Regions from separate parts of the Paenibacillus favisporus genome, predicted to be linked through region 1. Evidence: riboswitches for the same ligand, from Rfam matches in the RefSeq annotation. Region 1 holds a riboswitch; each other region holds the start of a gene.

Region 1 (10,147 bases):
TGCGGGCACTTGAGGCCGGGAAGCATGTGTACACGGAGAAGCCGTTTGCCCTCACCCGCGAGGATGCCGATGAGGTTCTGGCTCTGGCCGAGTCCAAGAACCTGCTTGTCGGCTGTGCGCCGGACACCTTCCTCGGCGCGGGCATCCAGACCTGCGTCAAGCTGATTAATGACGGATGGATCGGCACGCCTTACGGTGCAAGCGCTACAATTATCATGGGGAACGCCGCGGGCGGCATGCATCCGAACTTCCGCAACTTCCTGAAGCTGGGCGGCGATCCGATCATGGATATGGGGCCTTACTATTTGACGGCGCTGATCGCGCTGCTAGGACCCGTACAGAGGGTAACGGGATCCGCCCGCCAGCTGAATCAGGAGGTCGTGGTGGACAATCCGAAATCGCCGGCATTCGGCCAGACGGTGCCGGTGGAAGCGCCGACGAACGTATCGGCGGTGCTGGACTTCCACAGCGGCGCGGTGGCAACCCTACAGGCGGCCAAAGAGGCGTTCGGCTATTCGCCGCGGCTGGAAGTGTACGGCACGGAAGGCATTCTGTACGTTCCGGATCCGAACTTCTTCGGAGGCGCCGTATCCATCCAGTTCCCGAACGGGCAGACGAAAGAGATCCCGCATTCCCATCCGTATGCCGAGGAAGGACGCGGCATGGGCGTAGCCGACATGGCTTATGCAATCCAGTCGGGACGTCCGAACCGGGCAAGCGGCAAGCTGGCGCGCCATGTGCTGGACATTTCGCTCGGCATCTTCGAAGCGTCCCAGCAGGAACACCACATTCACCTGGAATCCACGGTGGAACGTCCCGCTCCGCTGCCGCTCGGCCTGAAATACAACATGCTGGATCTGTAAACACCGCACGGAGAACCTGTCCCATTTCAAATCAAGAGAGGATGCATAGATCATGACCAAATTTCCCGTCGCCGTACAGCCATATACGGTTCGCGAACAATTAAGCAAGGATTACATAGGCACGCTGGAGAAAATCGCCGCCATCGGCTATCAGGGCATTGAGCTCGGACGCCCGCCGGAAGGCATCACCGTGGCGGAGCAGAAGGCGCTGCTGGACCGGATCGGCCTCAAGGTCATCGGAACTCATGCCGGATTCGATACGTTTGATTTCAACCCGGACGACATCGCGGATTATCTCGAGGAGGTGGACGGCGGTAAATTCGTGGCGCTCTCGCTGCGTTTTGCGTCCCGGGACGAGGTGCTGGCGAAGGCCGCCAAACTGAACGAAGCGGGCGAGAAGTTCCGCCGGCGCGGGGTTCAGCTGCTGTACCATAACCACGACTGGGAGTTCGCCAAATTCGACGGCGAATATGCGCTCGATATTTTGCTCCGCGAAACCGATCCTTCCTTGGTTCAGATGGAGCTGGATACGTATTGGGTCAAACGGGGCGGTGAAGATCCGGTGTCGTACCTCGCCAAGCTCCAGAACCGGTGCCCGCTGCTCCATATCAAAGACGTGGAAGCCGGCGAGGAGCAGTTTTTCGCCGAAATCGGGGAGGGGATTCTCGATTTCAAGGCCATCGCCCAAACGGCGCGGGAGGTAGGAACCGGCTGGCTCGTCGTCGAACAGGATCAGAGCCGGCGCGATCCGCTGGAGAGCCTGGCGATCAGCTACCGCAATTTGCAGGGACTCGGACTGATTTAATCATTTATCTTCTTAGAACGAACATCGAATGGGCCTGAAAAGGAACCGAAGCTAAGACTCCACTTCGTGGGGGATGAGGAAGGGAACTGCCATGAATATAACGGAAAGCCAATCCAGCCGGGCGGCCTCGCATCTTGTGCACCTCCCGAGGATCCATATCGTCGGGGACATCGTCAAGAAGCCCGGCACCTCCCTCGGCCCGCGGCGGATTCACGATTACGAGCTGCTGTATTTTCCGGATGGGACGCGCAGCGTCTACAGGGTGGAAGGGGAAGCATACGTCCTGCAGGAACCGAGCTTTATCGTGACCAGGCCGGGCGAATACCACGCCTATGAATACGACCCGCAGCAGCCGGCGCGCCATCTGTTCATTCATTTCGGATTTCCGGAAGATGCCGGGACGGAGACGGCGCTTCCGCTCCTTGCGCCCGGCGGCCCGAGCGTTATTCCGCTGGACGAGGAGCTTCCGGTCGGCATGATGAAGCAAATCATGCATATCGCCCATGCCCACACGGACCGGATGCAGAGCCGCGGGAGCTCGCTTCTATGGTCGCTGCTGACGGAAATCAGCGGCCACCTCTTCGACGAGCCGCTGACGACGCCGGCCAACCGGATTCCTCCCCAAATCGTCAAGGCGCTCGATTATATCGACAGGCATTTGGGAGAGGCCATTTCGGTGGAAATGCTGGCGAGGCGGATCGGCTGGTCGCATGAGCATTTCTCCAGGTCTTTTGTGCAGTATATGGGCCGCACGCCGCGCGACGCGATTATTCAAAGGCGGATCGAGCGCGCCTGCCAGCTCCTGCTGTACGAGGAGCACAGCATCAAAGAGGTCGCCTTTGCGGTCGGATTCTCGGATGAAAATTACTTCAGCAGGGTGTTCAAAGCCGTGAAGGGACTCACCGCCAGCCAGTACCGCAAAAAGTATTACAATCCGATGTACCGGGATTTGGTTCCGGTCAAGGAGTCGGAATCGCTGTATCCGGTCAACCGGATTCTGTATAACATCGGGGCCGGCGAAGGTTAAACATTCGCCTGGCTGTATAGGAGAGTGATGCGAATGAAGGAGAATGTGAGGACAGCGGTGGTCGGTTACGGATTCGCCGCCAGGACGTTTCACTGCCCGGTTATCACGGCCGTACCGGAGCTGGAGCTGGCGATGATCGTCCAGCGCAGCGGCCATTCGTGCTTGCAGGCCTACCCGTCCGTCCGGGCTGTACAGGACGTCCGGGAAGCCTATGAGGATCCGGACATCGACTTGATCGTCATTACGACGCCGAGCACGGCGCACTATTCGTTTGTCAAGGACGCCCTACTGGCCGGCAAGCATGTCGTCGTAGAGAAGCCGTTCACGCCGACGACGGAGGAAGCGGACGAACTGATCGCGCTTGCCCAAGACAAAGGGCTGGTGCTCAGCGTGTTCCATAACCGCCGGTGGGACGGCGATTACCTGACGCTGCAGGAGGTTGTCCGCCGCGGTCTGGTCGGCCGGATCACCGAAGCGGAATTCCGCTGGGACCGGTTCAGCCCGAATGCCGACCCCAGCCGCTGGCGGGATGCGGGGGCCGAAGGGTCCGGGACGTTCTATGACCTGGGCGTCCACCTGATCGACCAGGCGCTGACGCTGTTCGGGCTTCCGGACAGCGTGCAGGCAGAGGTGCGGACGCAGCGGGAGCGGACGCTGGCCCCGGACTATTTTGACGTATCGCTGGGGTATCCGGATGGGCTGAAGGTGTCGGTAAAATCGACCCTGCTTGCCCGGGATCCGGCTCCAAGATACCGGTTGTACGGGACGGAGGGTTCGTTTGTCAAGTATGGAGAAGATCCTCAGGAAAATCTGCTGAAGGCCGGCAGGCTGCCGGGATCGCCCGGATGGGGCGAAGAGCCGCAGGAGATGTGGGGAAGCCTCGTGGCAAACCGGGACGGCCTGCAGTTTACGGGGCGTCTGAAGACGATTCCGGGATGCTACGACGCCTATTACCGCAACGTGGCGGAAGCTATCCATGGTGTGTCAGAGCTTGACGTAAAGCCCGAGCAGGCCCGGATGGCGATTCGTGTCATCGAGCTGGGCATGCAGAGCCATGCCGAGCAGAGAAGGGTGCCATTTACCCCTTAACTACTTACGGAAAGAAGGAGATCAAGCTTGTTTCCTTTCAAATTGTCATTGAATACATCTACACTCCTGCCTTACGGACTCGGCGTCAAAGAGCAGGTCCGCGTGGCGGCGGAAGCAGGCTATGAGGGCATCGAGCTGTGGGTACGGGACATTGAAGCTTACCTTGCAGAGGGCGGCGAGCTGCAGGAGCTTAGACGGTATATCGAAGATCATGGACTGAAGGTGGCGAACGCCATCGCCTTCTGGGCTTGGGCCGACCGTGACCCTGAAGCGAGACAGCGCGGCTTCGATCAAGCGGAGAAGGAAATGGAGATGCTGGCGGAGCTGGGCTGTCTCGCGGTGGCGGCGCCCCCCTTCGGACAGGTTGCCCACGTCACGCTGGACGAATTTGCCGCTTCCTTTGCCAAGCTGGCCGAGTTGGCCCGCCGGATCGGCATAGAGCCCTATCTTGAATTTTGGGGAAAAGCGGCCCGGCTGAACTGCCTGAAGGATGCGATTTACGTCGCTCAAGCCAGCGGGGTGGCGGACGCCAAAATTCTTATCGATCCGTTCCACATGTATACCGGCGGCAGCGAGCTTCGGGACCTTGAAGGCTTGCCTGGGAACCGGATCGGCATCGTCCATGTGAACGATTATCCGGCGGCGCCGTCCCGCTCCGAGATCCAGGACGCCCACCGGGTATTTCCGGGAGACGGCATCGCTCCGTCCGGAGCGCTCGCCAGAACGCTGGCGGATGCGGGATATGAGGGCTATCTGTCGCTGGAGCTGTTTATGGACAGCTACGGCGGGTTGACCGCCCTGGAGACTGCGAAGCTTGGCATCGCCAAGATCCGGGAGGCTTACAGCCTGTAATGTCCAGATCCATCGCGGGAGACAACCCCGTTAGCAAGCTGTCGCTGCTTGCGATTACGTGGCCGATATTTGTGGAATCGGCCCTTCAAATGTTTCTCAGGACATCGGACACGTTCATGCTGAGCAAGGTGTCCGACGGCGCGGTTGCTGCGGTCGGCGTCGCGAACCAGATCATCATGTTTGCCGTGCTGATGTTCAATTTCGTGGCGCTCGGCTCCGCGGTTGTCATCTCGCAGTATTTGGGTGCCCGCAGGCAGCATGAGATCGGCCGGCTGGCCGGGTCCTCGCTGGCGCTGAACTTCCTGTTCGGCCTGGTCGTGAGCGTCATCGTCATGATGCTCAGCGGGCCGCTGCTGCGGATATTCGACCTCGATCCTTCGCTGTTCGGGCAGGCGGAGAAGTATTTGCTCGTCGCCGGGGGCGCCCTGGTCATTCAGGCCCTGTTGACCGCCGTCACAGCCATGATCCAGTCTCACGGATTAACCCGGCAGACGATGGTCGTCACGATCGGCATGAACGTGCTGAATATTTTCGGCAATTACCTGTTTATTTACGGCCCTGGAGGCTTTCCTAAGCTGGGCGTCGTCGGTGTGGCGATATCTACCGCCTTTGCCCAGTGCGTCGGTCTGGCCGTCAATCTGGTGCTGCTCCGCAAGGCGGCGGGCGTCTACATCCGCTGGAACGACCTGTTCGTGTGGAGCCGTGAGCATATCGGGAAGGTACTTCGCGTCGGGGTGCCGTCCTCGGCCGTGTCCTTGTCGTACTCCGCCAACCAGTTTGTGACCACGGCCTTTATTTCGTCGCTTGGGGCCAGCGTGCTGGCAACGAAAATTTACACGCAGAACATCATGTTCTTCGTCATGATTCTGGCCGTCTCGCTGGGCCGGGGCGGGCAGATCATCGTCGGGCAGCTGGTCGGCGCAGGCCAGAGGGAAGAGGCTTACAAGCAGGTGATCCGGAATCTGATCCGCAGCGAGCTGATCACGCTGGCGGCCGTCGCCGTGCTGACGCTGTTCCGGCAGCCGCTGATGAAGCTGTTCACGACCGACCCGGACATTATCGCGATGGGAGCGGCCTTGCTGCTGCTGAGCTTTCTGCTGGAGCCGGGGCGCAATTTCAACGTCATCCTGGAACGGTCGCTGCAGGCCGCCGGCGACGCCCGGTCCGCCATGATCGTGTCCATCACGGTGACCTGGCTCTTCAGCGTGCCGCTGACTTATCTGCTCGGCATCCATTGGGGATACGGCCTGTACGGCATCTGGGCGGCGTTTATTGCCGACGAATGGCTGCGGGGCATCCTGCTCTGGGTCCGCTGGAGGAGCAAAGCCTGGCAGCGAAAAGCGCTGGTGCAGCTTCGCAGCGAGGAGCAGGCGCTGTAGCCGCCCGCGCAGGCAGCACAAAAAAACCGCCACTCGGGGATTATCCGGGGTGGCGGTTCTTTGTGCTGGCGCCGAACAGGGACAGATATGCCGAGGAGCGGCGGATCAAGGCGCGGGTATCCGTCGGGAACTCCGGGCCGAGCAGCGGGAGGCGGTTGACGGGAGCGTTCGCCCGGACTTCCGTATCAAGGTCAGCCGTCAGGCCGGAGGTCGCAAGCGACGTTCCTCCCCCGATGCGCAGCGATGCTGCGGCTCCTTCGGCGTAAGCCGTAAGGTTCAGCTCGAGAAGGCCGGCATCAAGGGATCTTCCCATGTGTTCGGCTGCTGTGCGCGCGGTATGCTGCTCCAGGCGTGATCTGACATCAAGCAGCGCCATCAGCGCGAGCGGGTATTGATTGTGGTCCGGCTGCTTCAGAATGTGCATGGCCGTCGCGGTGATGGCCTCTTCCAGCGTCAGGCCGCAAATATAACGCAGGCAGCAGCCCCACTGTACCAGGTCGAAAGTTTGCTTGCCTGAGCACAGCAGGCCCTCGGCAAGCCCTTCCTCTCCCGAGTAAGGCAGCTTCATAATGCCGATCCGGCAGTTTTCCAGCCAGCCCAGGTTGTGGTGCTGGTACCTTGGAAGATCGATTTCAAACAGTTCGATGGTAGAGATCAAAGCCCGGTTCATCGTGACATCCTCCTTGATCGTGATTTCATGGATACTCCCTGCCGTCTTGTTCCGGATCGTGACGGCCAGTAGGGTTCCATACATGTGTCCGATTGGTAAACTATCCGCATCATACGTCCAAGGGATATCTTTGGCAAGAAGACGAGGCGGATTTTTCGGATCAAAACCAGCATCTTTCCAGCGCAATGTCCAAAATTCCGGCAAAAAGCCCCTTTTTTTCATCCTAGCGGCTTCAGCCCTATTCCGGCATTATTTTCCGATCCAATGGGCGGGTTCAGCCATTTGAATGGTTTCCCGCCTTCAGTTATCCAGCAAAGCTAAGGAAAGCGGTAGGAAAGGCCGTAAAACAATGATTCCTACGGATTAGGACCCGTTTTCCCATCAGATCCCCAAATAAAGCAGGGAATCGTATCGTTTCCCTGCTTTACAGTTCGCCGTCCCAGGCGTATATTCATTTCATCATCCAATAGAGTAAGATTTGCGACTTGATGAACGCTGAATTTTCCGATGAAAAGCGGGGGAACCAATCGCAGTCCTCGTCCCACGGAGCTTTATGCTGGGGCTTGCGGCTTGCAGGGGTGAATCGGAGGCAGGATAACGCCTGTTTTCGTAGGGCTACTCTCACGGCCCGAATCCGTCAGCTAACCTCGTAAGCGTAGTTGAGAGCGGAGGAAACTGTGATTTGACGCATCAACACAGGGTATCTGCTCTGTGTTTTTCTGTGCGCTCATTTTGAAGGATGAAACGTGTACATGGAATATGTCTATTCGCTGAATTTCCGCCGGAGGGCGGAAAGCGGGGGAACCGGTCGTGTCTGCAGCATTCGCTGCGGCCATATGGGGTGAATCTCGAAAGTGATGAGTAGGGCTACTCTTTGGCCCGAATCCGTCAGCTAACCACGCAAGCGTATTAAGAGAGGCAGCTGTTATTCATGCAGATGGCAAGGCTTATTCAGCCTTGGATTTGGAAGCATGGAAGAGTGTCCTCTTTCCGGTGCTTCTTTTTTGTTGTTTAAAAAAGGAGAAGCATGGATTCCCAAGCGGGCGGCGCCCGCGATTTTGTACAAACAGAGAAAACAGGTTATTTGGGAGAGAGGAGAACATGAAGTGCCCCAGATACAAGTAAACGGAACCACGTTATATTATGAAATTCACGGCAGCGGCACGCCCATCGTGTTCATTCACGGGCATTTGTCGTCCCATCATATGTTTGAGCCCCAAGTCGAATATTTCAGCAAGCGGGCGAAGGTAATCGTGCTGGACCTCCGCGGTTACGGCAATTCGGGGAAGCTTGACGTGGAGGTCGGGCACATTATGGAAACCCAGTGCAGCGATCTGTGCGAGCTGCTCAATAAGCTGCATATTTCGCAGGCGACGCTTGTCGGCTGTTCCAGCGGAAGCGTGCTCGCCCAGACGTTTGCCGCCCTTCATCCGGACCGGGTCAGCGCTCTGGTACTCGTAGACAGCTACTTCGCGGGATGCTTCGGGAAAAAGAACCATTTGCTGAATATTTGCGAGGCGTGCAGTTGGCTGTCTTATTATTTGCCTGCGGAGTTTTTCCTCCGGTCGCTGCGGGTGACGTATAACCGGTGGAGACCGGTCTACAGCATCCTGCGCAAGGAGCTGTACCACAAGCGGCCGACAGAGTCGATCAAGCAGCGCATGGAGCTGCTGCGTATGGAGATGCCCGCCAATTTGGCACGGCTGCCGATGCCTGTACTGTGCGTCGCAGGCAGCCAAAGCGAGTGGTTCGTCAAGCAAATGCAGCGGGCGGCCACCCTGTTCCGGCATGTGCAGCTGGCGACGATCGAGGATGCGATGTACCCGACCCATTTATGCCAGCCCCATGCATTCAACCGCATGCTGCTGGACTTTTTGATGGACCAGCATATTTACCGGACCCGGGAAGCCTATGGAGGATAGCCCGCGGTCATGGGATTTGCCTCCTGGAAAGAAAATCGCATCTTGAGTCACACTGGCCCTAACCAAACGATCTACTCGCTGTATTAGGTAGCAAGTTAACCGCCCGATAAGAAGGCGGTTAACTCAGCTCTAGCGAGTTCGTTTTTTCAATGAGACTGATTAACTGATTATATTAAAAAGGGAGGGATGAACCGTCCATCAATATCGGTGAATCCGTACTCCTGGGCAAGATCACCAACCTGTAGTACCAGTCCGTTTTTCAGTTTCACTTCATCATCCCCAGCTAGGGCTGACACCGCTCGCCCTACGTAATACGGCGACTCCGTGTGTTTCAAAGCCTCAACCTCCTTCCAATGAGCTTCATCTGTACCGAAGTTCCTTAATACCAGTTCTGTTCTCATCCAGCCAGGGGAGACCGCTACCACGGTTATTTCAGTGCTTTTGAGATCCTGAGCTAATCCGAGCACTGAGCGGTTAATGGTATTCTTGGCGAGGTCATAATAGAAAGTTCCTAAATACTTATCCTGATCCTGAAATGTGGTATGTACGATCAATCCAGAATCAGCTTCTTGCATAAGCGGGATCGCATAATGGTTTGTCGCTATTTGTGGGCGTACTCCATTCTGAAACATAGCATCCCACATGTTCAGCGGATATTCCCAGAATGGTTTGGATTGTAAATTCACTTCCAAGTCATGCAGTCCCCAGACGTTATTCACTAGGATATGAAGCCGTCCTTGTTCCTGTCGGATTCTCTCGATCAAAGCTTGTGTATCCTCATCACGGGTATGATCGCAACGACATGCGTACGCCTCTCCGCCATGACTTCGAATCTCCTCCACAGTTTCATCGATACTGCCTGGAAAACCGTGTGTAGTCGTACCTCGTAAACTTCTTCCGGATACATAAACTACTGCTCCGGCTTTCCCAAGCTCAACGGCAATCCCACGTCCTGCTCCCCGGCTTCCTCCGGTTACGAGAGCGATTTTCCCAGCGAGTCTCTTCAAGTTCATCTACTCCTTCGCAGTTATTTATTTCATCATACTAAAGTAATACGTCATTAAATGTCGTATTTGAGGATGAACGATTGATTTTTGCAATCAATGAAAAGGCACACTTGAAAGTTAGGCATATGGCTAATTTGTTAGTTGCGGCTATATCGATAAAATACGTTATGGGAATCTGGGCTGCGGTGTGCAGCCTTTTTTTTAGGTTGGTGAAAGTGCTTGTGCCATTGACAGGCAGGGATATAATGGAGAGATACAATCATGGCATAAGAAGGAGGAAAAGTTGTGGCAACCATCGAAGATTTGATGAAGCTGGACATCCGCATCGGAACGGTGGTCAAGGCGGAGCCTTTTCCGGAGGCGCGCAAGCCGGCGATCAAGCTGAGCATTGATTTCGGGGAGCTTGGAGTCAAACGTTCCTCGGCCCAGATTACGAGAAGGTATACCCCGGAGCAGCTGGTCGGCCGCCAGGTGGCCGCCGTCGTTAATTTTCCCGTGCGGCGGATTGCCGGATATGAATCGGAAGTGCTCGT
Region 2 (10,147 bases), 360 kb from region 1:
GACTTCCAGCTTGGCCAATTCAATCATGTATGCTGCGACAACGCTCGGGTCTTGGATCGCTGGCCTCATTTACGCGGCTTTTAACGGTTTTTCCGCCGTTGGCATGTTTGCGGCTATATGCTTTGCCGGTTCATTGTTATCTTTCATATTCAGCGGTATTTTGACCAGCCAAGCGAAAACAAAGAAGGAGATTGCATCATAAATGCATAGAAGGAACTCATATGGATTTTCTGAATCTTCCGAAATTTAACATCCTAAGTATTTGTGAGAATGAATTTGAATTCCTAATTCAAATGGTGACGAACTCTCCACCTTTGGCTTGCCCTCATTGTGGATGTATAGCCAACCTCTACAAACATGATAGCAGGGAACAGATTTGTATGGACTTGCCTCTTCACGGCAAGCGTGTAGGCCTTCTCATAAAGCGTCAGAGATATTGCTGTAGAGGCTGCAATCGAACCTTTTGGGAACACTTAGACCACACCATAGACAAAAAGCGAAACTGCACCAAACGATTATTGTCTTATATAGAGACGCAAAGCATTAAACGTACGTTTGTTAGCATATCCGAGGATGTTGGATTGCATGAAAAAACAATACGCAACATCTTTCGTGATTACATCAACCGTCTTAGAGAAACGCATCGATATGAAACTCCCAATTGGCTTGGGATTGACGAAATTCACATCATTAAACCAAGATGCGTTGTAACCAACATTGAGGAATGTACTTTGTTGGATGTTTTGCCCAATCGTAACAAGGAAACCGTTGTAGATTACCTCTTACGCCTTCCAAATATAGGACAAATTCGATACGTCACTATGGATATGTGGCAACCGTATAAAGACGCCGTAAGGGCTGTATTGCCAAAAGCGCTTATCATCGTAGATAAATTTCACGTTGTCCGTATGGCAAACCAAGCGTTAGAAACCATTCGTAAGCAGATCCTTGAAGGATTATCGCCAAAAGAACGCCGCGGGCTGATGCCAGGCCGTTTTATCCTCTTAAAACGGGATATAGAGCTTACAGAGAAGGATAGGATTACGCTAGACCTTTGGACAAAGAATCTTCCTTCTCTCGTCACTGCTTATGACTTAAAGGAATCATATTTGGATATTTGGGAATGTGATAGCAGACAAACGGCATTTCTTAAATACAACGAATGGAAAGCTAAAGTACCAACGGAACTGCAGTCCGCTTTTGAACCACTGACAAGGGCTATGAAGAACTGGGAAGAAGAAATATTCGCTTATTTCGACCATCGCATTCCAGATGCTTATACGGAATCTCTAATTCGCCTTATTCGAGTCATTAATCGGTTAAGAAGGGGATACTCTTTTGAGGCCCTAAGAGCCAAGATACTCTTTACAGAGGGACTTAGAAAGCAATGCAAACCCAAGTACCAGAGGCAGTTTGATAGCTACCATCTACAGGAGGAAAACTTCCCGATGTTTAATAAGCCAACTATTGAAGTTGTTCGTGAGCCAGAAGAAATAATCTTCCTGGGAATTGATTTGCCCACCTTGATCGATAAATTGGTGAAGGACGAATTATAAGGTCTCCTCTCATTAAATATGAAAACACGCCTTGATGCATCAACATTTTTCCGTTGGTTTTTCTCACAATTTACGGCAACAGGCATACGCCCCATAGCCGGCTTTTAATAGTCAAAAAGAGATGTCATTGCACTGGATCCATGGTGAGATGATTTCTCTTTTTTGTTTGTCTAGGGTATATTCAGATTTTTGTACGAAAGCAAACATTGAATGAATAAGGTTGTCCTCTAAACTCTGCCCCGGGCAGAGTTTTTGAGAGTGGTCCGGGCAGCCTTCACAAGTTCTTCATAAGTTTTGGGTAGAATGTTTGGAAGCTGAGGATTCAATCCAAATAAAAATATGCAAAGGTGTGTGACAAACTGTGAAAAAAGTATTCATTTTTATTAGCCTTGCAGCAATCCTGGTGCTAAGTGCGTGTGGAAACAAGGATAATGCAAACAATAATACGAACATGGACATGGGCGGCGACCATTCAAATATGGGGGATATGGGCAGCATGAATCATTCGGGTTCTGGTGAGGTTCCTGCAGGGTTAAAAGAAGCTCAAAATCCCACATATAAAGTTGGAGATGAGGTTGTGATCCATGCCAAGCATATGGAAGGCATGGATGGAGCCAAGGCTACAGTGGTCGGTGCCTACGACACAGTGGCTTATGCTGTAACGTATACTCCAACCACTGGAGGTGAACCCGTTCCCAATCACAAGTGGATTATCCAGGAGGAAATAAAGGATGCGGGTAGTGAGCCCTTGCAACCAGGAACTAAGGTGACCATTGAGGCTGATCACATGGAAGGTATGAAAGGCGCAGAGGGCACCATTGACTCTGCTGAAAAAACAACGGTGTATATGGTTGACTACACGCCAAGTACAGGAGGAAACCCCGTTAAGAATCATCAATGGGTAGTCGAAAGTGAACTTTCTAAATAGAAAAGTTTTGAAGCAAAAGAGTGATGTCCATGTGGCATCATATCCAACCAATGCATATTCACGGTGGACCATTTGAAGACGTGCACAAGACGGTGGCAGTCTGATGATGATCTTGGATGTTACCGAATAGGAGAAAGCTCCACCTTTAGGTGGAGCTTTCTTTTTCAACAATACATCCTCAGGTAGACGTTATACCAATGGGTTCTTATTAGAATATTGGGGCGGCCTTTGCTGCGCTCGTATGGTCTAATGCTGAAAATAACCCGGCACTTAGCCTTCCTATGCAAATATTGCAAGAGGTAACAGGGTTGGCATTACCCAGGGAGGAAACAATTAAGGTTTTTTCGCTATCAAATCCAGAAAATTTGAGTGATATATTTAAAAGAGCTGGTTTTAAAAATGTCGACATCCGCTCCGTTCGGCACCTTCAGCGGATTTCATCGATCAAGGAGCTGCTTCTACACCAAAAAGAGATGGCATCCGGCATGATGGGTAAGGGGTTGGTAAGTATTAATGATGAAATACGATCTCGGTTGATATTGAAAATCAAGGAGGCTTTCGAACCCTATGAAGGAAAGCGAGGAATAGAAATTCCTGGAGAGTCCCTTCTGGTTCATGGAACCAAATAAAGATCTTCCCGAAAGGAAGGATATCCTTCCTTTCGGATGGTTTCCCTTCTTTACTTTGGAATGTGTCGTCTGTTCTATTCTATGAAAATACGGAATAAAAATAGACTACACACAACAATAAAGAAAGGGAGAACTACATGCCAAAACCAACTGCATTTAAAGGACTAGGGGTATTTACATTCCTAGCATCTTTCATTATCTCCTTAAAAATCATCCCGTTGTATATGGATGCCCCCCCTTTACCCATGAAAGAGGTACCTGAGCATCAGGTGAAAATAAATGATCCGCTCATCGAAACGGGCCGCCAAAAAACTATAGCGGTTACGTCTTCATTAAAGACAACCCCTTCATCTAAAAGTGTGACAACGCCCCAAGCGTTGAAACAAGATAAAAGCAATCTGCCATCTGATACGAATCAGGCCAATACAAGGTTAGCTACAAAGAATCAAATTACTACTCCAGTTACGAAGAAGTTGCCCCAAAAGAGTAATCCGGTTCATTCAGGTCCACCTCAGGTCCTTATTTACCATACGCACAACCGGGAATCTTGGCTGCCAGAACTCGAGGGGAAGAAGAATCCAAGTCAGGCGTTTGACGCAAAAATCAATGTTACTTTATTAGGAAAAGATTTGGCTTCTAAGTTAACGGCAAAAGGCATGAGTGTCATTCAATCCACCGAAGATTACGCCAGTGAAATCCATAACTTTAATTACGCAAAATCATATGTATATTCCAAGGCTACACTCACTCAGGAACTGTCTAACCATAAATCTATCGAATATGTGTTTGATATCCATCGAGATTCAGAGTCTAAAAATCGTACAACGATCCAATTCAACAATGTTGATTATGCTCAATTATATTTTGTGGTCGGAAGGGATAACTCAAACTGGGAAAAAACAATGCAATTTGCCACTAGGATTCAAAATAAACTAAACAAAAGGATACCAGGAATCTCCAAAGGCATTTATCAAAAGGATCATTCGAGTGGTAATGGTAAATATAATCAATCCCTTGTCGAATCCAGTGCCTTGATAGAAATAGGAGGAGTGGAGAATATGCTGCGAGAGAATTATCGTACGATCTCCATCTTGGCTGATGTCATTCATGAGATTTGGCATGAAGATCATGGTTCGACTGTGTCTTGATAGATAAATACCTTTAACCGATCTGGCAATGCCAGATCGGTTTTTTTGTTTGGCGCCTATATGAATATTTGCCTTGGTTTTTTTCTTGCTCGGAATCAATTCTTTACAAAATTGTTGTTTTTTCTTGTGTAACATGTTCCGTTACTCAGATAAGTAACTTGATTTCGGGATACAGAAATCGACAAACTCTATGTATTTTCGCTGCAACTTCAATAAAATTCAACAAATACCAGTAGGGAAAGGTACGGTTAATGACAATCTTCTAAATTAGGCATTGACAAAAAATCTGATTATATACTACATTATGTAGGGTTACATTTTTTTAATAATTATTGCCGAATTTCTTGAAATTGAAAACGGGGGAACCATTTTGGGGTGAAATATTCTCATTGAAGAATAGAGGGAACCTTCTACCGAACCCTTAGCTAACTCCGTAGGCATCGGAAGGAGAACTACATAGTGAAGAAAGTAATGTTGTCATTGATAGGTGCGGCCATTGTTTTTTCAGCAAGTGCAACCAGTTCCTTTGCCAGTTCCGTTAAACTCGAAAGTGAGGTGGATAAGGTCGTAGGCACTCCTTATCAGTGGGGTGGCACAACAGTGGCTGGTTTTGACTGTTCCGGTTTTATTTTATACATATTTGATAAATTCAATTTAGATTTACCCCGCACATCTAAAACACAGGCTCAAGTCGGAACCCCAGTAGATCGTGAAAACCTTAGAGCAGGAGACCTGGTATTCTTTAATACGGACGGTACGGGAATATCTCACGCGGGTATTTATATCGGCAATAATGAGTTTGCACACTCTTCAAGCAGTAAAGGCGTTACCATTAGCAAATTATCCGATTCATATTATAAAAATCGGTATGTTACAGCACGCCGCGTCGTGAGTCAACAAAGTTACCTGAAAATGATCAGCGAAATTTGATCTAGTCGGGATAAGCCAACTAATTCAAAAATGAAAGCACCGGCTGAAGTCAGCCGGTGCGTTTTGTTGTTTATTCAGGGACGTTGTTCACATTGGGATCAGGCGTATAATTATTTTGATAATCATCATACATCACATCAGTTACCATTCCAGCGGACGCGTGGTGTAAATCGTGGCAATGGAACATCCATTCACCGGGGTTGTCAGCTTCAAAGGCAACTTCATACGTTTCGCCAGGTTTGACGTTCTGCGTGTCCTTCATGATCGGAGATCCTTGAACGGGCTTGCCATTCTTGCTCAAGACCTGGAAGAAATGGCCGTGCAGGTGCATCGGGTGATCGTCCATTTTGGATTGATTTACAAAGGTCACCTTTACCTTATCTCCTCTTTTTACTTTGATTGTATCCGTGTCCGGAAAAACCTTTCCATTGATCGTGTAAACCATCTCTCCATTTCTCATCTCGGTATTTAGATTCATTGTCACGACTTCATCAAAAGTTTGATCCAAAGAAAATGCGGACGCAGACAGGCTTCCGTACTCCTCCAGATCAAAATCGGGAAGTTCTTCGGAGGCATCGGAAGGGTCGGGCTTCGCATTGGAACCTTCGTATTGAATCATGGCTCTCATATTTTGTGCTCGATTATCCTTCGCGTGTTCTTCAAGTAACCAGGTTCCGGGATGATCTGCGGTAAATTCAATGTCATACCGTTCACCGGGAGCAATCGAGACGAATTGATCCTTGATCACAGCCGGGTCATTCACGGGCTGCCCGTCGGATGCAACAACCTTAAAGGAATGACCGTGTAAATGCATCCGGTGCGTGATGTAGCCGGCGTTAATCAACCGAAGTTTTACTTTTTCACCCTCTTTAACGGTAAGCTTATCGATCGCATCACCTGTTTTTCCGTTGATCGTATAAAGGTCATACATACTCATATCATGTCCTGCCATATTCATCCCACCGTTATCCATGTTCATATCTTCAGAACTCATCCATTCATCGAGCACAAGGGTGTAATCGCGGTCAGCTGTATCTTGGGGGTCTTCGACTACAAGAGAACCATACAAGCCTTTGTCCACTTGATTCACACTGTCTTGATGTGAATGGTACCAATAAGTACCCGGTACGGTAGCTTTAAATTCATAGGTGAAGGTCTTTCCGGGTTCGACAGCATCTTGTGTGACTCCTGGAATTCCGTCCATGTTGTTGGGAACCGGATAGCCGTGCCAATGGATGGAGACAGGCTGCTTGAGGTTATTTTTCAAGTTTATTTTGACCGTATCCCCAACCTTTACCCGGACTTGTGGACCGGGAACCGAGTTGTTAAATGTCCAAACAGGAATGGTTTTTCCCTTTTCCACTTCGAGATTACTCTCCTGTGCGGTTATGGTGAATTCTTTACCATCCACAACAGGTGTTGCTGTTGTCAGTTTAGCGGATGTAGCGGATTCACTGGAGTTGGAAGTGGAGTTTGAACCCATGCTCATTTTTGAATGATCCATACCGTTCATATTGCTTACTTTCGAGCAGCCAGCAGCAAAAACGGCCACCGAGCTGGCGAGGATTATTGTTCTTAATATCGCTGCTTTCATTTGAAGAACCCCTTTCTAATTCTTTTGATGTAAACCTCATTCATCATAAAGTAAACATGTATAGAAATGATGAAGATGGCTGGGGTAGTATAACTTTAGGCTTGAATATTATACTATAGGGGGGTATACTAATGATAAATCGAAAGGAGGAGTCGAAATTGAAAACCATTACTTTAAACGTAAACGGAATGAGCTGTCAACACTGTGTGAATTCCATTGAAGGAGCTCTTAAGCAAATAGGGGCTGGGGGGAAGGTTAACTTGTCCAACGCCTCTGTTGAAGTTCAATTCGATGAGACCAAACTTACGGAAAGCAAAATTAAAGAGACCATCGAAGACCAGGGTTATGATGTTGTCTAAGTAATAAGTTAAGTAACCTTGAAGTGATATATAGAGGTGCCAAGAAAGCCTTGGCGCCTCTAACTATGCTCGGAACAAGTGAATCCTTAATAAAAGGCATTGATGTCGTCAAAATGAAGAAAATCGGGAAGAAACATAACAGGTCATTTCGTTGTGAGAAATGATCTGTTTGATTATAGTCTTGCAGAGAACGGAAGTTGAGGCGTAGAAAAAAGAATCAGTCTATACGTTTGGAGGGAATTCATGCGTAGAATTTTAGTTGTTGAAGACGAGGAGAAAATCAGAGAAGTCATCATCGCTTATTTAAAAAAGGAAGGGTTTGAAGGGCACGAAGCGGCTACAGGGGAGAGTGCATGGAATGAATTAGCCAATCAACCTTTTGATTTGGTTTTATTGGATCTTATGCTTCCCGACATGAACGGAGAGGATTTATGCCAGAAAATCCGAACAGCTTATCCCACACCAGTTATTATGCTGACAGCTAAATCGTCCATTTCACATCGTATTCATGGATTGTCGGTTGGGGCAGACGATTATATGGTGAAGCCTTTCGATCCTCAAGAACTCATAGCCAGAATTCGCACTGTACTGCGGCGAACCAATCAGCAAGAACTTCTGGCCGATCGATTAGAATATGGCGAAGGACGTCTGATGATTGATAGCCATGCCAAACAGGTCTTCGTGCAACATAAACCCATCAGTTTAACCCCATCCGAATATAAATTGCTTTTAGTTATGGCGAGAAACTCGGAGCGTACGTTTTCCAGGGAAGAATTGATTGAACTCGTTATGGGGTTTGAATTTGATGGAGACTCGCGTATTATTGATCAGCATGTCAAAAATTTGCGTCAAAAAATGGAGGAGGACCCGAAGAACCCATTATTCATCCGGACTGTTTTTGGAGCAGGGTACCGCTTTAATGGGGGAAGTTTATGAAACGTACATTATCCTTTCGCTTAAGCACAGTTCTGATTTTATATACCGGTTTTATTTTGGTGATCGCTTCGATTGCTATGATCAATGCAACCCACTACCATTTTCAAATGTATGGACGCGAAATGTCCGAAGCGCAGCATTCAGCGGATTCACTGAATTCTCACTTGGAGCAAGCGATTATACAATCCATTGGCTTAACGATTGGGGGAGCTTTAATCGTCTCATTTGTGTTAAGTGTGTATATCGCCAAACGGATTTCGTCGCCATTAATCAGCATGAAAAATATTACATTAATCATGGCCCGAGGAAAACGGGATGTCCGTCTCCCGTTGAAGAGTTTGCCCAAAGATGAGCTGGAGGAGCTGGCCGCGTCCATCAATCACTTAGCTGAACAACTGGAGCAGCAAGAAAAATTGAGAATCGCTATGACCGAAAATATTGCCCATGAGTTGCGGACACCCTTAACCACATTGAATAGTTACCTCGCTGCTATTCAAGACGGAATATGGGAGCCTACTCCGGAACGGATCCAGTCCAGCCGTGAAGAAATTCACCGTTTGATTCAGCTGGTTCATGATTTGGAAGAGCTTCAAATCGTTAATTCCATCGATTTTCAATTCATGCTTGAGCAAGTCTCCTTAAAGAAGTCTATGGATCAAGTCATGGACCTCATGCGTCCTTCATTTCAACAAAAGGGAGTTAACCTGGAGAAAAAAGATATACCCGATGTTTGCGTGATTGCCGATGAAAGCCGGCTTATTCAAATCTGGACAAACCTGTTATCTAATGCATTGAAATATACACCTGAAGGCGGTACCGTTGAAGTCAAGGGCACCGTCCGGTTAGATCTGGTCCAAATTACCGTCTCAGATAATGGCATAGGAATTCCATCAGCGGATCTTCCGCATATCTTTGAGCGTTTTTATCGGGTAGATAAATCACGCAGCCGTAAAATGGGTGGCGGTGGGCTTGGATTAGCCATTACCAAAACGTTGGTAGAGCGTCACAGTGGGCAGATATGGGCTGAAAGTGAAAATGGTGCACAATTTTACGTACAGTTACCGATACAAAGGTGAGGCTTATAATGACTGCAATTCATGACGCTCCTACCGGGGCGTTTTTTGCTGTTCCAATATTCATTGGTTAAAGAAAAAAATAAACCGCTTGACAATATAGGGTAGGGGGCTATACTATATTCACATCGAAACCGGGAATTTATGGCATTGATCACCTCGTTCACTGACGGCCGTCACGAGCGTGAAAGGGATGAAGGACCGGTTTTATCTCTCTAAAGGAGGATTATAGAAATGACAACTCAGTCTCAAGGTCTTGCCCAGGCTGATCCGAGGCGCTGGATGGCACTCGCATTGTTATGCCTTGCGAATTTTATGGTGATTATGGATACATCGATTATCGGGGTAGCTTTGCCCGCTATTAAAGAAGCGCTGGGGTATTCCCAAGAAAGCTTACAGTGGGTGTTTAACGCATATGTTATTTTCTTTGGCGGCTTTCTATTGTTGGGGGGCCGGTTGTCTGATCTGTTTGGACAAAAACGCATGTTCATGTGGGGGTTTCTTATTCTAACTGCAGCCTCGTTACTTGCAGGGCTAGCATGGAACGATACTGTACTCAACATCGGCCGAGCGCTCCAAGGCTTTGGGTCTGCACTCATTGCACCATCGGCGCTAACGATCGTTATGATGTTGTTTAGCGGAAATCCCAAGGAATTAGGAAAGGCTTTGGGATTCTGGGGGGCATCCGCTGCTGCAGGAGGTTCGGCGGGAGTGTTTCTTGGCGGTGTCATCACCGAATGGTTAAGCTGGGAATGGACATTTCTGATCAACGTCCCTGTCGGAATTCTTGCCCTGATATTGTCTCCCGGGCTTTTAGCAAAAGGAACACGCAGAAAAGGCAGCATTGATATCGTAGGATCCGTATTTGTTACGGCGGCATTAGTTTTAATGGTGTATGGGATTGTCACCGCAGAACATAACGGATGGGGAGCACCTACGACGATATGGACCCTGATTTTAGGTATAGCACTATTTATTCTTTTCCTCATTGTTC
Region 3 (10,147 bases), on a different contig from region 1:
GGTGAAATAACATGTCAATCAGCGCAATTATCGTGGACCCGGAAGACGAATTTGAACGGTCCTTTATGCTGCCGGTGGCGACGGAATCCTTTTTCCAGAAATACTGGGTGCCGGCGGTGGAAGAGTTGAACTTGCAGTGGGTCGCGCTTTTCCAGGACGGTACGGACGTTGAGTCCGAGGACATCCCAGCTGTCTTGGGCGAAGTGTCCCAGCTTAAAGAATGGGCGCGAAGCCACATGCATGGGGATGACCTCGACCACATGTTACGCAGACTCGAGCTGCTCGAGACGGAACTGCCGAAAGCGTACAGGCGCCGCGGTGCGGTTGTCTACATCGGTTAGCATTGGTGAATAATAGATGATTCTAATCTCATACGAGGTGATTGCGATCAAGTCCGGGTTACACAGACACCGGGCTTGATTGCTTTTATCCGCGCTACGTGATGAAAAGGGAAAGGGGAGAGCGAAGTGAGGCAGTCTTATCGAATGGACGAAGGGGCTTTTGTGCATCACTTGAACGAAGCTTACGGAATCGCTGCCCGGAGGCTTATTTTTATCCCTTATGGAGATTCAGCCTATTCTTACCGGGTGGAGGGAGAAAACGGAACGCGATACTATATGAAACTGTTTGACCATAGCAATGACAGCCACCGCCAAGGCATCCTTCGGTGCAGCCGTTATGTGCCGTTTATGTGGGAATTGCATCAGACCGGCCGCTTTGTGGAGCTGCCCTGTCCGTTTCGAACCTTAAGCGGTGCTTTCCTGCTTTCCCTCTCCGATTGCACAGCGGTGCTGTTTCAATTTATCGAAGGGGAGACCTGGGCTGAAGCTTACCCGTTTTCCAAGCATAACTTGGAGCGTATTGGACGACTGGCTGCGCGGATTCGGAAGTTGATTCCCTTTACTGCCACATCCGGCCTTTCGAGTGAAACGTATGATGTCTCCTTCTCCGAACATTTGATCCAATGCCTGGAGCAGCTTGAGCATCTTCAGCCCGGTGCAAGTCCCGCTAGCCAGCTGCTGCGTGAGCTTGTTATCCCTCAGCAAACGCGCATAACCGAGCTGCTGCACCAGATAACAGGGGTTCGTGAACGTCTCGTGCTTGACCCGCCCCCCAATGTGCTCTGCCACGGTGATCTGTGGGGAGGGAATCTGATGGAGACCGCGGACGGCCGGCTGGTCGTTCTGGATTGGGAAGCAGCCATGCTTGCGCCACCAGAGCTGGATATCGTGGGGTATATCGGGGACGGACTGGGTCATTTTCTCACAGGGTATGAGCAGGAACTAGGACAACAGATGGAGCTGAACCCGGATTTGCTGCGTTATTATGCATACCGCCATCATTTGAGAAACCTGACCCATTGGTGCATGAATATTTTGCATCGCGACCTGGAGCCGGACCAGCTGGATAACGACCTCGAAATGGTCCGGCATCACTGCTTGAACCGCTTGGAGAACGTAGAGGCTTCACTGAGGAATGCGGCGGATCGAAATATTTAGAAGCCTGATATGAATTTAATAGCGTAAACAAGCGATATGCACAGCTACAGCCAGAAATTAATAGATTACCGCCTTTGTAAGCGTTGACATGAAGTTCTTTTGAATTTTTTCATACGTATCTCAAACCGTTTGCTTCTTTACAGCAGGCATCCGGAAGGAGTAAGATTCAATTCGTAATCGTGAACTTGTGAACCTGAAACGTAATACTCCTTGATCGCTGAATTCTGAAATCAGGAGCGGGGGAACCAAAGGGAGGAAGTTAAGCCTTCGTCCCAGGGGTGAATCACTTGATGTTCATTTATTAAGTGTAGGGATACTTTCGGTCCCGAATCCGTCAGCTAACCTCGTAAGCGTTTTGAAAGAGGGATTTGTCGTGCGCGTAAAGCCACGGGAAGGTCCAGCTTTCCTGCGGCTTTTTTTGTTGTGCCCAAAAAGGGTTGAGCACGTGTCTAACGGGTACATCATGAGCATTTCAACTCTAACACTGGCGGTGACAAACATTTATGGCAGCATTGAAAAGACTTCTGATTGGACGGCCGCTGAAGTCTACCGAATTGGGAGAACAAAAACTGAACAAGAAAAAAGCTTTGGCCATTCTATCCTCCGATGCGCTGTCGTCCGTAGCGTATGGGCCGGAGCAAATTTTGCTGGTTCTTGTCACAATCAGCACGGCGGCGTTCTGGTATTCGATACCGATCGGAATCGGCGTATTGATTTTGCTGGCTGCACTCATTTTATCCTACCGGCAGATCATCTTCGCTTATCCGCATGGCGGCGGCGCTTACGTCGTCTCCAAACAGAATCTGGGAATCTATCCCGGGCTGGTGGCCGGCGGATCGCTGCTGGTAGATTACATTTTGACTGTTGCGGTCAGCGTTTCGGCTGGCACGGACGCGCTGACTTCGGCGTTTCCGGCGCTGCACGAGCATACGGTGGGGATTGCCGTCACCTTCGTCATCCTCATTACGCTGCTGAATTTGCGGGGCGTCACCGAGTCGGCCTCCATCCTGGCTTATCCGGTGTATCTGTTCGCCTTCGCGCTGTTCATCTTGATCGGCGTCGGTATGTACAACATCGTGACCGGTCACGTTTCACCGCATTTGCATACGCCGGTCGGGACGCCGGTGGCGGGGATCAGCCTGTTCCTGCTCTTAAAAGCTTTTGCTTCGGGCAGCTCCGCCCTGACCGGGGTCGAAGCGATCTCGAACGCCATTCCGAACTTCAAAGATCCGGCCCCGAACAATGCGGCGAAAACCTTGATGGCAATGGGGATTCTGCTGGCTGTACTCTTCTCGGGCATCGTATTTCTTGCTTATTATTTGGGCATATCCCCAAATTCCCAGGAGACGGTCGTATCTCAGATTGCCAATCAGACGTTCGGACGGAATTTTATGTACTTTTTCATCCAGGGCACGACGGCACTGATCTTGATCCTGGCGGCCAATACCGGATATTCGGCGTTTCCGCTGCTGGCGGTCAATTTAGCCAAAGACCGGTTTATTCCCCGGATGTTTACCGTCCGTGGCGACCGATTGGGATATTCGAACGGAATCATCATTCTTGGGCTACTGTCCATCGTGCTGATCGTCGCCTTCCACGGACAGACGGAACATTTGATCCCACTATACGCGGTAGGGGTATTTATCCCTTTCACGCTCTCGCAAACGGGAATGATCGTCAAGTGGATCCGGGAAAAACCGCAGGGTTGGGTGACGAAGCTCGTGATCAATACGATCGGCGCGCTGATCAGCTTCACGGTGTCGGTGATGTTCTTCGCAACCAAGTTTGCGCAGATCTGGCCGGTACTGATCTTTTTGCCGCTGATCGTGTATCTGATCCACCGGATCAAGAAGCATTATGAGGCGGTTGGCGAGCAGCTGCGGCTGTCGACGTGTGAGCCGGCGGTACCGATTGAAGGCAATGTGATCATTCTCCCCGTTTCGGGCATAACGCATGTCGTGGAGCATTCCCTGAATTATGCGAAGTCACTGGCGGCGGATCAGATCATTGCGGTATATATTCCGTTTGAACGTGAAGAGGAGAACCGGTTTGAGGAAAAATGGCAAAAATGGCGGCCCGACGTGCGCCTTGTGACGCTGCATTCTCCGTACCGGAGCATCATTCATCCGCTTAGCAAATTTATCGATACGGTGCACCGGAAAGCGAGCGAATCCAACTACCAGGTCACGGTGATCATTCCGCAGTTTATTCCAAAGAAAAGCTGGCACAATCTGCTGCACAACCAGACGAGCTTGATGATTCGGACTTATCTTTTATTCCGCAAAGATGTTGTTGTGACGACGGTACCGTATCATTTAAAAAAATAGCGATTCAGATGGTTCAAACCATTCGTAATCAGGCCCCGGCATCTGTGCCGGCGGTCTTTTTTTGCGTAAATGCAGCGGATATATATGAAGGGAAAGGGTAATCCCGTGGGAATAATGGCTTGAGCGTAATGGCTTATGAGTAAGGGCTTATGAGTAAGGGCTTATTTCCTGCAGAGTAGGGGATGCCTTTTTTCATGATGTGTCTGGAGTCGAGGCAATATCGCAACAAACGGTATGTCACTCGCGTCTAATCATCGTACCTAGAACAGCAACAGGAGTGGAGCAGATGAATGTAAAACTGATGACGATATTCGGTGCCGTACTCGGTTCTGTGCTCGTATGGGCAGGAAGCACAGCTGCGGAAGAACGATTTATTGATCTGCAGCACTCGAAGTGGGCGGAAGACGGCATCACCTATATGGCCGAACGGGGAACCGTCGCCGGATATGGCAATGGGAAATTTATGCCTGAAAGGCAAGTCACAAGAGCGCAGGCCGTTACTTTCATGGTGCGGGAACTTTATCCGCAGGAGCTGCAGCAAGAAGCGGACGGCGGCATGGCCTATACAGATGTGCCTAAGAACCATCCTTTTTATCTTGAAATTGCCATCGCCGCAAAACATGGGCTGGCCAGCGGATTTCCTGACAGCACATTCCATCCGGATGCACCGATGAGCCGTGCCGAAACGGCGGCGTTTCTTACACGGGCCTATTCACTCGTAAAAGGCCAGCACCCCGTAACATTGACGGATACAGCAAAGCATTGGGCGGCAGCGCCTATTCTCATGATGAGCTCCAACGGATTGATCGGCGGATATTCGGATGGCACCTTTCGTCCGGACCGATCTGTGACGCGAGCGGAGTTTGCCGTATTTATGTCACGGGTCATTCGCTTCGAACGTCAAGGAGCCATTCAGGCACAGGATTGGGATAAGCTGATGTCGTACATGACCGTAAGCGAGCAGGTCGGCCAAATGCTCATGCCTGACATCAGGCAATGGAACGGGCAAGTGACGACTACGGTCAATGAAGGGGTCAAACGCAGCGTTCATGATCAGGATTTGGGCGGACTTATTCTTTTCGATAAAAATATCGTAGACGTTCGGCAGGTCACCACTCTGACGCATGATCTGCAGATGGAGGCAGGCGACATTCCGCTGTTCCTTGGCATCGACCAGGAAGGCGGGGTCGTTAAACGAATCCCCGGAGGTACGAATCTGCCGGGTCAAATGGCGCTGGGTGCAACTGGAGATACAACGCTCGCCGAAGCGGCCGGACGGCTGACCGGGGAGGAGTTGAAGGCGCTCGGGCTGCAGGTCAATTTTGCGCCGGTGCTCGACATTAACAGCAATCCGGATAATCCGATTATCGGAATGCGGTCGTTTAGCTCGAATCCGGATTTGGTGACACGAATGGGTCTTGCCGAGATCCAAGGACTTCGGCAATCGGGAGTGATCGCGGCGGTCAAGCATTTTCCCGGCCATGGGGATACGGTTGTAGACTCCCATTTGGGAATGCCGGTGCTTTCGCATGATCGGGAGCGGCTCGATGCGGTGGAGCTCAAACCGTTCCGGTCTGCCATCGATAACGGAGTAGAGATGATCATGACCGCACATATAGCGTTTCCAGCTGTAGATAACGATCACGTCACATCGCTCAAGGACGGAAGCAGCGTGCCGATTCCTGCTACGTTATCCAAGAAGGTACTGACCGGATTGCTCCGGGGGGAGCTTGGATACAAAGGCGTCATCATTTCCGATGCCTTCACGATGAATGCGATCGCGGAGCATTTTGGCGAAAATCAAGCTGTGGTACGTGCCGTTTCCGCAGGTGTGGATATCATCCTCATGCCGCAAGATCCGGCAACCGCGCACCAAACGCTGGTGAACGCAGTGAAGAGCGGGGAGATACCGATCGAAACCATCCATTCATCAGTGAAACGGATTTTGGAGCTGAAAGCGAAATACGGTTTGTTTGACCGCAGCGAAAGCCTTACGCAGCAATTGGCCGCGCTTAATGGTGTCATTGGTTCCGAGAAGCATCGTACAGTGGAGCGGGAAATCGCAGAGCGAGCGGTCACCTTGTTAGCCGGCCGTGACGGTGCGCAGCCGGATCAAATTCGTCAAGGCGATCGGGTTGCGATTGTCGCAGCCGATGAGGAGCAGGTGAAGCAGCTCGAGAGACAGCTGAAGCAAACTGCAAATAACCTATCGCTGAAAACAGTAACAGCCCTAGTCGGGCAAGGAAAAACGAATGAGGCGCTTCAGGCGGTGGATCAAGCGGATTACGTCATCCTGGCTTCATATCAGTTCCGTAACGTGGCCAGTCAGTTTGGCTGGGCCGATGATCAAACGTTGATCGATGAGATGAACAAACGTAACAAGCGTTATACGCTGTTATCGCTGGGCAATCCGTATGAGAAGATTTACATTCAGAACATCCGTTCTGGTATCGCAGTTTACGGTAAGCAGGAGCCAAATACAGCCGCCGGGATCAAAGTGCTTCTAGGCCAACTGAAAGCCGGTGGGGTGCTGCCGGTGACAATTAAGTAATTATGATCAAGATGGTGGTTATTGACCTAACCGGGTTTAAGTGGTTGGGTCAATAAGAACAACTTAGCAATAATAGCCCGCGCATAAGCGCGGTTTTATTGTACTTTTTTAAATAATCGGAAATAAATGATCAGGTTCATTATTATAAGAACGATTTAACGATTTAGATGGAGTTGCTGTCCATGAATATCAGCGGTGCAAATCTATAACTAGGCGATTGTTCGATGACGTAATATATAAATTATAAGCTAAGCCAACTACACTAACACTAAAGCACAATGAAGATCATTCGTAATGATAATAAGTATCTTATCGCGGAGCTTTTTGGAACCTGGGTATAGAGGATGTGATAGGAAAAAGCGCCGCATACTGAATTCTATATGGCCATCTTTATAATTTATAATTACGTAAAATAATAATTTGACGAATAAATATATATAAGTTATTCTGTACATAAGGAGGTTTAGCAATAAATGGATAAAAACACGAAGCTGCATTACATGAAACGCGTTGATGATAAATGTGCGGAGCTTCCCTGGTACGTGACCGAATACATCGATAGCCGCAAACGCAAGCTGTTGCACACGACGCTGCTGAATTACTGCCACGATTACCTTATCTTTTTTGATTGGCTTGTGGCTGAGAAACTCGCTGCGGATGATCGTAAAGACATTGAATTGAATGTTCTGGAATCACTGACCGTGCGCGAAGTCGAAAATTTTCTGTCATTTCTGGAGTATCAGCTGGGCAACAACAAATACACGATCAACCGGAAATTGTCGGCGTTAAAGTCGTTGTTTGATTACCTGCAAAACAAGGCTGAAACGTCAGATCTCAAGCCGTATATTCAACGAAATGTGATGGCTAAGATCGACTTTAATTCCATTAAGGAAAGCCAAGAAACTGTCGCGAACCGCATTGAGGGCAAAATCTTACGTGAAGACGATTTTGAGAAGTTCCGGCAGTTTGTGGCATATGATTTCGGGGAACTGAACAAAAGCAACAAACGTATGGTCCGGTTCCACGAATTTAACCGTGAGCGGGATACGGCCATCGTATCGCTGATCCTCGGGTCAGGACTGCGTTTATCCGAGGTAGCGGGAATCAATATTGAGGATTTGGATATGAACAAAGGCCAAGTGCGCGTGCTGCGTAAAGGCAACAAAGAACAATATGTTTATTTTAGCCAGCAAGCCTTATTAGACCTGGAAAGCTACTTGAAAATCCGGGAAACGCGATATGTACCGGAAAAATCAGAAAATTACTTATTTATAGCAGCGCCAATCGGCCGCAAAGGCAAAAGCCGGCGGTTAACGCCGAGATCGATTGAAAAGCTGATCGAAAAATACGCTGCAGCGTTTGGTAAACCGGCACTGACGGTGCATTCCTTGAGACATTCCTTCGCAACCCGCTACCACCTGGAGAACAACGACGTACCGAGGCTAAAGAACCAGCTGGGGCATTCATCAATCCAGACGACGATGATCTATACGCATTTAACGGATGAAGAGATGAGAAAAGCCGTTAACAATATGGATAAGTGATTGAAGTAGTGTAAATTATATAAAAATAAAAAATTGGGCCGTCATCCGGCCGTTTTTTTGACACATTTTCACAAAACTCGTATTTTGTACATATGTCTTTACATACGAAATCAAACCCAAGGAACATCAGTCACACCATCATACCATTTAATAAAAATCCCTGTATTTGAATAGACACCAATTAAGTAGCTAACCGTAGTGTCAATTCCACTTTCCTCTTTGATTTCGCGAATCAAACCATCTATCAGATTTTCTCCAACTTCCACTTGTCCTCCAGGGTATACCCAACCACCGTCACGAGTTTTTACTAAAAGTATATTTCCTTGCCCATCTTCTACAAATCCACCTGTGGCAACGATATGCGTTGGGAATGGCATATTACGACCTCCTCATGTAGTAATGTTTGTATATTTATTCCACAGCCTTCTCACACTACCCTGCTCGTTAGCTTAATGAAATTGCATGGAAACTTAGTTAGATATTTATCTAATCGGTAATAGGCTCATGTTCTTGTCCTTTTCGGCAATCGGTACAAGTTCTTGTCCCGAGCCAAGGACAAGAACTTGTACCGATAAAACAAAAAAGCCGCTATTTTGGCGACTTTCAAAGGGACCATGTTTTTGTCCCCCGACAATATATAAGCTGCCGGTGCTGATCGGCAACTTCTTCCTTCTTCCTGTTCGTTTATTCTTCCTTCTATTTTGAACCGTCTTGGTCGGCACTAATAATTGTGAACTTTGACTTTATACGAATTCATACCTCATAAAAGGAAAAAGTGTAATCTTGGCCGCATCTTAGCCATTTAGCCCCCCAAGATTCCCATGTCTGACTATACCATAAGATCCTTCTTACACTATTATTATTTTGGTCAAAAACTTCAAGTCCTAAAGTACCAGCCTGCCCACCAGGAGTATTTCCGTTACGGAAGTAGCCCCCCCCAGTTCCGCGAGGATTGATTATACCCGATCTATATCCTCATCTTCTTCTCAACTCCTCAAGTTCCTCAATTTACTTTATAATTCCTGTTCAAGGTTCAATTACTGGATCCAGTTTGGTCTCCTCTAACCCTTTTTTACAAGCCGACACATACTCATCAAAGTGTTCTCCAGTATATGCAGGGAGATTTTTATAATATCCAATCGCAATACCGTTAATAGCATGAACAACTCCATCGATACTTACAACCATTGCCCCCACCCCACTATTCGGGCACCCTATAATGTCTCCGTAAATAGTTCTATAGGCGCTAGAGTCTGGATGATTTACAAGTGTATCCAATACTTTAATTTCATCACTTTGAACTCCTCCTAGCCGCTTTTCTATCTCATTTACGGAGTTCTGTGTTTCTAACATTGGCTTAACCATAGAATAAAAGGTATCTCCTTGATTATTCTTTATCGTTAAATCCGCATCCTCATCTATCATTCGATCCAATACTTCTAGAAATACATCAATAGGAATGCCTCCTCGAGCGGCAAATTTCATCAATGGAGTATCGCCTACTAAATTCACCTCGTTTGGATTAGCTCCCTTATCCAAAAAGTAATGTATCGCCTTTACATTGGCTAAATCTGCTGCAACAAAAAAAGGACTTTCTCCGGATTCATTTTTCAATGTAATATCGGCACCCGCTTCGACCAACGATTGAATGATCTCGATTTCACCGGAGAAAACCGCTGCATGAAGTGCAGATTCTCCTTGGTAAAGCTCATTTATTAATTCTGGATTACCTTTAGCTAACTCATAAACTTTAGCTGTATCTTTATCTCGAACAGCTTTAAATAATGGTGGGACATTTGATTCATCTGCTACCTTCGATTCGTTAGAGCAAGCAGTAAGTAATATAACCAAGGAAATTAACAACATAATTTTTTTAGACATAGAATCCTCCAAGTTTCCAATAATAGTAGTAATCTCAACTATATATCGGCCTGATTTTGGATGAAAATTAGATATTATCTATTGAGCCCATAGGATCTTCGATGCCGCAGCACAAAAATAACAGAAAAAGCAACTGTCGCGTGGTATCCTGCCCGTTAGCCTAATGACTTTTTGCATGGGTACCCAGTTGGGATACTTATCTAATCGGTAATCGGACTATGTTCTTGTCCATTACAGTAATCGGAACAAGTTATTGTCCTCGACTCGGGACAAGAACTTGTTCCGATAAAACAAAAAAGCCGCTATAATAGCGACTTTCAATGGGACTTTGTTCTTGTCCCCCGA

Evidence for each region. Region 1 has a riboswitch for cyclic di-AMP ahead of ABID47_RS09980 (alpha/beta fold hydrolase). Riboswitches for the same ligand answer to the same signal wherever they lie in the genome.
Region 2: another riboswitch for cyclic di-AMP. It lies ahead of ABID47_RS11550 (C40 family peptidase); the one in region 1 lies ahead of ABID47_RS09980 (alpha/beta fold hydrolase).
Region 3: another riboswitch for cyclic di-AMP. It lies ahead of ABID47_RS07740 (APC family permease); the one in region 1 lies ahead of ABID47_RS09980 (alpha/beta fold hydrolase).

What each region holds. Positions count from the first base shown of each region.
Region 1 covers NZ_JBEPLV010000002.1:408,195-418,341, forward strand. Annotated here, with positions in the region: gene ABID47_RS09945 (Gfo/Idh/MocA family protein) at 1-863, shown strand, start outside; gene ABID47_RS09950 (sugar phosphate isomerase/epimerase family protein) at 916-1,668, shown strand; gene ABID47_RS09955 (AraC family transcriptional regulator) at 1,760-2,695, shown strand; gene ABID47_RS09960 (oxidoreductase) at 2,729-3,784, shown strand; gene ABID47_RS09965 (sugar phosphate isomerase/epimerase family protein) at 3,812-4,636, shown strand; gene ABID47_RS09970 (MATE family efflux transporter) at 4,636-6,015, shown strand; gene ABID47_RS09975 (hypothetical protein) at 6,056-6,907, opposite strand; cyclic di-AMP (ydaO/yuaA leader) riboswitch at 7,169-7,356, shown strand; cyclic di-AMP (ydaO/yuaA leader) riboswitch at 7,444-7,608, shown strand; gene ABID47_RS09980 (alpha/beta fold hydrolase) at 7,792-8,607, shown strand; gene ABID47_RS09985 (SDR family NAD(P)-dependent oxidoreductase) at 8,775-9,620, opposite strand; gene csaA (chaperone CsaA) at 9,900-10,147, shown strand, end outside.
Region 2 covers NZ_JBEPLV010000002.1:768,116-778,262, forward strand. Annotated here, with positions in the region: gene ABID47_RS11525 (MFS transporter) at 1-202, shown strand, start outside; gene ABID47_RS11530 (ISL3 family transposase) at 222-1,556, shown strand; gene ABID47_RS11535 (YdhK family protein) at 1,918-2,484, shown strand; gene ABID47_RS11540 (hypothetical protein) at 2,793-3,113, shown strand; gene ABID47_RS11545 (stage II sporulation protein P) at 3,251-4,261, shown strand; cyclic di-AMP (ydaO/yuaA leader) riboswitch at 4,585-4,716, shown strand; gene ABID47_RS11550 (C40 family peptidase) at 4,721-5,191, shown strand; gene ABID47_RS11555 (multicopper oxidase family protein) at 5,262-6,773, opposite strand; gene ABID47_RS11560 (copper ion binding protein) at 6,944-7,144, shown strand; gene ABID47_RS11565 (response regulator transcription factor) at 7,388-8,080, shown strand; gene ABID47_RS11570 (sensor histidine kinase) at 8,077-9,156, shown strand; gene ABID47_RS11575 (MFS transporter) at 9,388-10,147, shown strand, end outside.
Region 3 covers NZ_JBEPLV010000001.1:1,656,156-1,666,302, reverse strand. Annotated here, with positions in the region: gene ABID47_RS07755 (PrsW family glutamic-type intramembrane protease) at 1-10, shown strand, start outside; gene ABID47_RS07750 (hypothetical protein) at 12-341, shown strand; gene ABID47_RS07745 (phosphotransferase enzyme family protein) at 468-1,499, shown strand; cyclic di-AMP (ydaO/yuaA leader) riboswitch at 1,705-1,868, shown strand; gene ABID47_RS07740 (APC family permease) at 2,003-3,826, shown strand; gene ABID47_RS07735 (glycoside hydrolase family 3 N-terminal domain-containing protein) at 4,113-6,377, shown strand; gene xerS (tyrosine recombinase XerS) at 6,851-7,921, shown strand; gene ABID47_RS07725 (NUDIX domain-containing protein) at 8,032-8,298, opposite strand; gene ABID47_RS07720 (hypothetical protein) at 8,404-8,583, opposite strand; gene ABID47_RS07715 (ankyrin repeat domain-containing protein) at 8,948-9,802, opposite strand.